DNA from 2 places in the Mammaliicoccus vitulinus genome. Region 2 is predicted to be linked to the other one. Evidence: riboswitches for the same ligand, from Rfam matches in the RefSeq annotation. Region 2 holds a riboswitch; the other holds the start of a gene.

Region 1 (4,811 bases), 1.3 Mb from region 2:
GAAAATGTATCTTTCAAGTATTCTGATAAGTTAATTTTAAATCAGTTATCCATTAAAATTGAGCAAGGCGAAAAAGTAGCATTAGTAGGACCAAGCGGGGGAGGTAAAACAACGATTTGTTCGTTATTACCAAGGTTCTATGACCCGTTACAAGGAAAAATTAAAATTAATGATAAAGATATTAAATCTTATACATTAGAATCATTAAGAAAACAAATTGGTGTTGTTCAACAAGATGTATTTCTGTTCGGTGGAACATTAAGAGATAACATCATTTATGGTAACTTGGACGCAACTGAACAAGAAGTTCATTATGCAGTCGATCAAGCGCAGTTAAGAACTTTTGTAGATGAATTACCGGAAGGATTAGATACTGTCGTAGGGGAACGCGGTACAAAATTATCAGGTGGACAAAAGCAGCGTATTTCAATTGCGAGAATGTTCTTGAAGAATCCACCAATTATTATTCTAGATGAAGCGACGAGTGCATTAGATGTTGAAACTGAAAATAAAATTCAATCAGCATTTAAAAACTTATCACAAGGAAGAACATCACTGATCATTGCGCACAGATTAAGTACGATTAGACATGTCGATCGAATTGTATATGTCGAAAAGGGTCAAATTCAAGAAATGGGTAGCCATGATGAATTGATGAATAAAGGTGGCAAATATAAAGATTTATATATGTCACAGTTTGAACAAATCGATGAATTTTAAATAATAAGTGGGACAGTAATCTAATTTTAAAAAAGATTCTGTCCTACTTTTTTGCCTTTTTAAACAAAAGAATAGACAAAATTTAAATAAGTGCTATTATAGAGTTGTAATATCTATGATTAAGAGGTGTCGTATGAAAATTTCAAAAGGTACAGACTATGGTCTACATGCATTGGCATATTTAATTGCTAAAAGAGAGCAACAACCGATCAATGTTAAAAGTTTATCTGAAGTATTAAATATATCTGTAACATATTTATCTAAAATATTAACGCAATTAGTAAAAGCAGGCGTTATTAAATCAGCATCTGGTGCTAAAGGTGGCTATTATTTAGTGAATAATTGGGAACAAATTTCTGTTTACGATATTATAACAGCGATTGATGGACATCAAAGCACACTTGAAGATAGCTTTAACCACGGCCCTGAATGTAAAATTCAATCTATTTTATTATCAGCAGAAGATGAAATGACGAATGCTCTAAAAAATAAAACTTTAAAAGATTTAATGTAAGTTAAATCTTTTTTTAAACTAATCGTAGATATTATAACTCTATAATAGATGAGAAAAGGTGGCGTATAAAATGTTTGATTGTATCGTAATAGGTGGAGGTCCAGCAGGATTGGCAAGTGCTTTAACTTTAGGAAGAGCATTGAAGAAAACGTTAGTCATAGATAATAATAATGCCAGAAATAAAGTGACACAAAAATCACATGCATTTTTAACACAAGATGGTGTAACGCCAGAAGAATTAAGAGCAAAAGCAGAACATGATGTAGATCAATACGAAGATGTTACACGTGTGAATGATACTGTGGCAAACATTATTAAAGAAAATAATCACTTTATAGTTGAAACAAAGCAGGGAAAATATATAGCAAAAAAAGTTATGATTTGTACTGGATTGAGAGAAACATTACCGGAAATTAAAGGATTAAAAGAGAGTTATGGGAAGTCAGTGTTTTATTGTCCATGGTGTGACGGCTATGAATTAAGAAATAAACCATTGCTCGTTGCAGTCCAACCGGGACAAGTGAAACATATGGCCGTACTTATAAGTAACTGGTCAGATGATATCGTCATAAGTAGTCGTGATTTATCATTGTTAACTGCTGAAGATAAAGCATATATGGACAAAAAGAACATACAATTAATAGAAAGTGAAGTAACTGAATTTAAGCACATAGATGGTGTAATTAATGAAGTTTTATTTGAAAATGGCACACACATTTCAAGAAGCGGTGCGATAATTGGCGTTAAATGGGATACAGAATTTGAATTTTTAAGTGGGTTAAACATAGAAAGAGATGAAAATGGAAAAATTAAAATACAACAACTAGGAGAAACTTCAGTACCCGGTTTATTTGTAGCTGGTGAAACTAAAGATCTCATGGCATCACAGTTAATAGATGCAGCAGCAAACGGTAATCAAATCGCGAAATTTGTAGCAATGCAAATTATTATGGAATCAGAGTGAAATGGTGACTAGCCTTAAAAAAGTATGATGTTGCTGTTGCTAATATAATTTGAGGCTGAGACAAATGATTGTCTCAGCCTCTTAGCAAGTCACCTTATTTATAAAGTGTGGTTTCTTTATTTAGTGATTATTTTTTAGTAATACTAATATTAATTTCTAAGTTATCAAATTGAAACTTATGCTGATTGGATTCATTGAGAAAATGTTCTTCTGTTTCAATTCTGCCTAATTCTGACATGAGTTGATTTTTTTGAGCTGTTTTCAACATTGAACCTGAATAACTTTTTGCCGGATGTGCTTTTAACTCTGCTAATTCTGATAAAATATCTTCTCTTGTTCTCATATTTATTGCCTCCTAAAGTTTTAGTTACAATAAAACAGCTCATCTTAAGATTAAGAAGAGCTGTTTAGAGAATCTTCTTATCTTTCAAGTTACACTTGTTGGATTTAGCACAGTACACACGCCTGTTGCTGAGGTTTCATCGGGCCAATTCCCTCCGCCTACTCTTAATAAGACTTACGAGCTATTTTATTGTTCTTTTATAATAACGAATAATTTCAATTTTGTCTAATTTTATAATGAAATGTTTGAAAAATTTAGGAATGTCTATATATTAAGAGAATGTAAAGTTGAGGAGGAATATTATGAAATTTAAAATATTTTCACTTTTATTAGCGTCAGGACTTATTTTAGCAGCGTGTGGTAATGATGATAGCGATGATAAAAAAGACAATAAAGGCGCAGAAAAAACTGAACAAAAAACACAAGATGACAACAAAGATGATATGGATGACAGCAATAACGATAAAGATTCAAATGATGATCAAACTAGCGATGATCAAAATGCAAATAAATCGACAACTAATACTGTGAAATGGAATGACGTTAAAGTCTTTCCGGAAGAAGCAGTAAAAGAAGCTCAAAATGAAGCAAAAGGTGAATTGAAAGATTTATCTTTTGAAAAAGAAGCAGGAGACTGGAGCTACAAAGTAGAATTAGTAGATGGTAGTAATGAGAACAAAGTGCTGATTAATGCAGATGATAAATCCGTTGCTAACGTAGAAAATGAAACAGAAGATGACGATGATAATGATCAAACGTTTAAATTGTCTGATGTAGCAAAATTTGAAGACGTATTAAAAGTAGCCCAAGATAAAGCAAAAGGTGACTTAAAAGAATGGTCACTAAGTGAAGATGATGGCAAACTCGTTTATTCTATTGATTTGAAAGAAGGAAATAAAGATACTACAGAATTTAAGATTGATGCTAAATCAAAAGAAATACTTGAACAAGAACAAGACTAAATTGTTATATAAGAGCGCAAATTCTTTCAAGAAAAGAATTTGCGTTTTTTTTATGATGTTTTTTGAGACTTCGTGCGATTTGGCCATATTTTAAAACATACAGTCTTTCTATGTTGCTTGTTTGGTCAGTCTTGCAACATTCAGTGCTTTTATGTTGCTTGTTTGGCTAGTCTTGCAACATTCAAGCCTTCTATGTTGCTTGTTTGGTAAGTCTTGCAACATTCAAGCCTTCTATGTTGCTTGTTTGGTAAGTCTTGCAACATTCAAGCCTTCTATGTTGCTTGTTTGATAAGTCTTGCAACATACAGGCGTTCTATGTTGCTTGTTTGGTAAGTCTTGCAACATAGAGCATGTACTTAAAAGAAAAAAAGAAAAAATATTATAGAAATGAATATTTCTCCACGATTTTGCAAAGTGCTGACGCCCGGGGGAATAGTATGCGTGAGAGACTACAGGCTCGAGCCATACCCCCAGGCAAGCATGCACTTTCAAAATCGTAAGATTTTAATATAAAAAGAGCTATTTATCTCTCAGATTTTTTTGAGTCTCATCAAGAACAAAATATACATACATTTCCAAGTGATTATCATTATCAATTAAGAGTAACAAGACATTTTACAAAATAAAATAGTCAATTAACACCTTATCTAAGCCTTATATTTTATGTTTTTTTAAAATTCTATAATTTTTTTATTGACTATTACGCATTATAGGAATAAATTAAAGATGATAATGATAATCAATTAGATAGGAAGTGTGTATTAATGAAGAAGTTAATGACAACATTTTTAGCGAGTGCTTTAATTTTAACAGCATGTGGCAACAATGCTGACAAAAAGGCATCTGATGACAAAAAAGAGACGAAAGAAACAACAAAAGTTGATTTTTCTAAAGAAACTAAAGCATATAAAGCATTCACTGCTGAACAGCTAGACAAATTCTTAACAGATACTGAGAAATTTGTTGATGCAGTGAAAGCTAATGATATAGAGAAAGCTAAAGAAATTTATCCTAAAGCACGTATGTATTATGAAAGATCAGAACCTGTAGCTGAAAGTTTTGGAGACTTAGATCCGAAAATTGATGCGCGTTTAGCTGATATGAAAGAAGAAAATAAAGAAAAAGAATGGTCTGGTTATCATAAAATTGAAAAAGCATTATGGGAAGACAATACGACTGAAAATATGGAACCTGTAGCTGATCAATTATTAAAGGATGCTAAAGAATGAAGAGCTAAAGTTGATACTGTCGATGTAACACCTAAATTAATGTTACAAGGTTCAATTGATTTATTAAATGAAGTATCAA
Region 2 (4,811 bases):
TTAATGATCACCTTACAGAAGAAGTAATATATGAAGTAGATCAGCTTAAATTAAGGGGACTACTCATGACACCACACAAAGATGTTGAGCGAATCGTCGTGTATTTACGTGGGGGTAAAGGACAAGTGGGTAAGGTGAGACCAGCGAGAATGTCTCAATTTAAAAATAATAACACTTTAGTATTTGCGCCATATTATCGGGGAAGCAACGGAAGTGAAGGTAGAGATCGTTTTTGTGGAGACGATTTAAATGATGTTGTTGTAGGTATAAATATATTAAAAGCATTATATCCAGAAATACCGGTTCACATTGTAGGATTTTCTAGAGGTGGTATACAAGGTTTACTCACTTACCAATCAGTAAATGCAACGAGTTATATAATTTGGGGTGGGGTAACAGACTTGTTAATGATGTATGAAGAAAGAATTGATTTAAGAAATATGTTAAAAAGAATGATTGGGCATCCAAAAAAACAATCTGAAGAATATGAACAGAGAAATGCATTGAAACATATTCATAGTGATAGTCCGCCTATATTAATTGTCCATGGAGATCAAGATAAACAAGTTAATATCAATATGGCATATCATTTAGAAGAACATTTAAAAAAAGAACAAGTTAAATATAGAACGATTTATGAAAAAGGTGAAGGGCATGTTTTTAGGCCGAAAATAGAGCAACAAACATTGATTAAAATTAAAAATTGGATGTATGAATGCGAAAAATAAAAACATTTTTTAATCAAAAAGAAGCATATCACGCTATTTACTGAATAAAATCAGTAGTGTGATATGCTTCTTTATTTGATGTTCTCATCTGTTTATTTAATGATTATAAGTAAATCCGCCTTCTTCTTGAATGTGTTCTGAAGATGCTCCGAACTTACTGAAGTTCTCTTTGAAGTCTTTAGCTAATTGTTTTGCTTTTTCATCGTATGCATCTGTTGAAACCCATGTATTACGTGGATATAATACTTCTGAAGGTACGCCAGATACATGTTTTGGTATATTGAGACCGAATATATCATCTTTAATGAATTCAGAGTTTTTAATTTCTCCGCTTATTGCGCGACGAATCATTGAGCGTGTATGTTTTAAGTCCATTCTAGAACCTACGCCGTATTCGCCGCCAGTCCAACCAGTGTTTACTAAATAAACATCTACATCATGTTTGTCGATTAATTGACCGAGTAATTCAGCATATTCTGTTGCATGTAATGGTAAGAATGGTGAACCGAAACAAGTTGAGAATACAGGTTGTGGACTTGTTACGCCTCTTTCTGTACCTGCTAATTTAGATGTGAACCCACTTAAGAAGTGATACATCGCTTGTGATTTATTCAATTTTGAAATAGGAGGTAAGACTCCGAAAGCATCTGCTGTTAAGAAGATGATCGTATTAGGATGACCAGCTATTGATGGTGTTACAATATTATCTATAAACTCAATTGGATAAGCTGCTCTAGTATTTTCTGTTAATGAAGTGTCGTCATAATCAACTGTTCCACATGATTTAACGCCTACATTTTCTAATACTGTACCATATCGGATAGCATCATAAATTTGAGGTTCTTTTTCACGGCTGAGGCTTACAGTTTTGGCGTAGCAACCACCTTCAATGTTGAATACACCGTTTTCGTTCCAACCATGTTCGTCGTCTCCGATAAGTTTTCTGTTTGGGTCTGCAGATAAAGTTGTCTTTCCTGTTCCTGATAAACCGAAGAACAAAGCAACATCTTTATTATAGCCAACGTTTGCTGAGCAATGCATACTCATAATACCTTTTTTAGGTAATAAATAATTCATGACAGAGAAGATACCTTTTTTCATTTCACCAGCGTATTCTGTTCCACCAATTAATATCACGCGGTGTTTGAATGAAGTAATAATGAACGTTTCAGAATTTGTTCCATCCTTTTCTGGGTTCGCTTTAAATCCAGGAGCACTTATAACAGTGAAGTTAGGATTAATATTAAGTGCTTCTTCTTTCGTTTCTGGGCGAATAAACATGTTTTGGGCAAATAGGTTATGCCAAGGTAATTCATTGATTACACGTAAATCTAAACGTGAAGATTTATCTGCACCTGCATAGCCATTAAAGACATAAAGTTGTGATTTTTGGTTTAAATAGTCAATAACTTGATCATATAAATTTAAAAAGCTACTCTCTGAAATAGGTTGATTGACTGATCCCCAATCAATGTCTTGTTCAGTATCTGCTTCTTCAACAATGAATTTGTCTTTAGGTGAGCGTCCGGTATACTTTCCTGTTTCCATTCTGATAGCTCCAGATTCAGTTAGTACACCTTCGCCTGATTCTAGAATGTGTCTGTATAATTCAGTTCTAGAAAGTTGTTTGTGCGTAGTTTCTTTGTTAAGAAGATTAGAAAGTTCGATTGATTCTGTAATTGACTGTATTGCCATAAATGACGACCCCCATGTCTAATATTTAAATTGTAAGCATTTTCATGGAATTAGTATAACACATTAAAATATATAGTCTATACTAATCAGAAAATTTATTTAAAAAATTTATGACATTTGAAATATATTCCGTTGCATTGACATAATCTGAAAACTCTAGTATCATCATTTTTGACGGATTCTCTTATCCTGAGTGGTGGAGGGACATGGACCCAATGAAACCCAGCAACCTCTTTCTATTTTGAAAGAAAGGTGCCAAACCGTTTGCAGACCAATATTGTCTGAACGATAAGAGCGAATGGACGAGTGTGCCTTCTCTCTATATGTTTATTGAGAGTGGGCACTTTTTATTTGCGCTGAGGAAGAGACCGTACAACTTTATTTAAAGGAGATTTTTTATGTTTAAGAATAGAAGACTCTTCACATCTGAATCAGTAACAGAAGGGCATCCAGATAAGATTGCGGATCAAATTTCTGACGCAATTTTGGACGAATTATTAAAAGGTGACCCTAAAGCTAGAGTCGCTTGCGAAACAACAGTAACAACAGGTATGGCACTAATTGCTGGTGAAATATCAACATCAACATATGTTGATATTCCAAAAGTAGTAAGACAAACTGTAAAAGATATAGGATATACGAGAGCGAAATATGGTTATGACTTCCAAACGATGGCAATTTTAACGGCTATTGATGAACAATCTCCAGATATAGCTCAAGGAGTAGATTGTGCTTTAGAAGATAGAGATGATTTAACAGATCATGAAATAGAATCTATTGGAGCAGGAGACCAAGGTCTTATGTTCGGGTATGCAACAAATGAAACTGAAACTTATATGCCTTTACCTGGTTATTTAGCACATCAATTAGCTAAAAGATTAACTGATGTACGTAAAGATGGTACGTTAGATTACTTACGTCCAGACGGTAAGACACAAGTGACAGTTGAATATGATGAGAATGAAAAACCTGTAAGAGTTGATACAATTGTTATTTCTTCACAACATCATGAAAAAATAGAGCTTGAAAAAATTCAACAAGATATTAAGGATCATGTAATTTATCCAATCGTTCCTAAAGAGTTGTTAGACGATGAAACTAAATTCTTTATTAATCCAACTGGTAGATTTGTTATTGGTGGACCACAAGGTGATGCAGGCTTAACTGGAAGAAAAATTATCGTAGATACATACGGCGGTTATGCAAGACATGGCGGTGGATGTTTCAGTGGTAAAGATCCAACAAAAGTTGATAGATCAGGCGCTTATGCAGCTCGTTATGTAGCGAAAAATATCGTTGCTAGTGGACTTGCAGATAAATGTGAAGTTCAATTAGCATATGCTATTGGTGTAGCACAGCCAGTTTCTATTTCAATAGAAACATTTGGTACTGGTAAAGTTGATGAAACAACTTTAGTAGAAAAAATAAGAGAAGTGTTTGATTTAAGACCTGCTGGAATTATTCAAATGTTAAACTTAAGACGACCAATTTATAAACAAACTGCAGCATATGGACATTTTGGAAGAACGGATGTTCAATTGCCATGGGAATCATTAGATAAAGTAGACTTATTAAAAGATTTACTTAAATAAGTTGTAAAAACTCTGTAAAAATCTTACCGATTTGTACAGAGTTTTTTTATTAGTGTTTTAATTAATTTACCATTAAAGTGGGGAATAACTATTCAGATGTACGAAGTATTAAAAATAACATTACAATAATGGATATATTTAATGATAAATACTGAATTTATTTGTTTTTTTTACTATAATAGAAGTAATACTTATGAAAAGGAGCGATCTACAATTATGAGTCAATTAGAACCGATTCATTATGGATTAATCGCAGCAGTTATCATTGCGATATTATTTATTATATTATTCTTTGTTTCATTAAAACAAAAGAAAAAATCTTTGACTAAGATTCAAGAAGCTCATAAACAACAAAGCGAGTCGCTAAAATCTGAACACAAAGAGAAGTTAGATCATGAAAGAGTAGAGAATAAAAAGGTTCTAACTAAACAAAAAGAATCACATCAACAAGAAATTTCACAAAAAGAAAGAGAAATTGACTCATTAAAGTTATTTTCTAAGAATGAAGGGGAATATATAACTGATAGACATTTATTAGAGCTGAGAGATCAGCTTGTCAATGAGCGTAGAATTAGACCTGAAGATATGCATATAATGGCTAATATCTTTTTACCGAAAGATCCTTTAGGTAAAGTGAGACAAATTGACCATTTAGTATTAACGAGAACAGGTATTTACGTAATTGACTCAAATCTAGTAAGTGGTCATATCTATCATGGTATTACCGAACAGCAGTTTAGTGATTTTCCAGTATTAGGACAAGTCTTTGAAACATTGGATTTAAATCCGAATAAAG

The links. Region 2 has a riboswitch for S-adenosylmethionine ahead of metK (methionine adenosyltransferase). Riboswitches for the same ligand answer to the same signal wherever they lie in the genome.
Region 1: another riboswitch for S-adenosylmethionine. It lies ahead of PYW35_RS11185 (hypothetical protein); the one in region 2 lies ahead of metK (methionine adenosyltransferase).

The regions. Positions count from the first base shown of each region.
Region 1 is NZ_CP118974.1:2,229,379-2,234,189, reverse strand. Features, by position in the region: gene PYW35_RS11200 (ABC transporter ATP-binding protein) at 1-720, shown strand, start outside; gene PYW35_RS11195 (RrF2 family transcriptional regulator) at 854-1,234, shown strand; gene PYW35_RS11190 (NAD(P)/FAD-dependent oxidoreductase) at 1,305-2,198, shown strand; gene PYW35_RS11185 (hypothetical protein) at 2,326-2,541, opposite strand; SAM riboswitch class I at 2,616-2,715, opposite strand; gene PYW35_RS11180 (PepSY domain-containing protein) at 2,844-3,503, shown strand; partial or broken gene efeO (iron uptake system protein EfeO) at 4,268-4,811, shown strand, end outside.
Region 2 is NZ_CP118974.1:961,149-965,959, forward strand. Features, by position in the region: gene PYW35_RS04895 (alpha/beta hydrolase family protein) at 1-728, shown strand, start outside; gene pckA (phosphoenolpyruvate carboxykinase (ATP)) at 825-2,423, opposite strand; SAM riboswitch class I at 2,605-2,718, shown strand; gene metK (methionine adenosyltransferase) at 2,822-4,015, shown strand; gene PYW35_RS04910 (nuclease-related domain-containing protein) at 4,232-4,811, shown strand, end outside.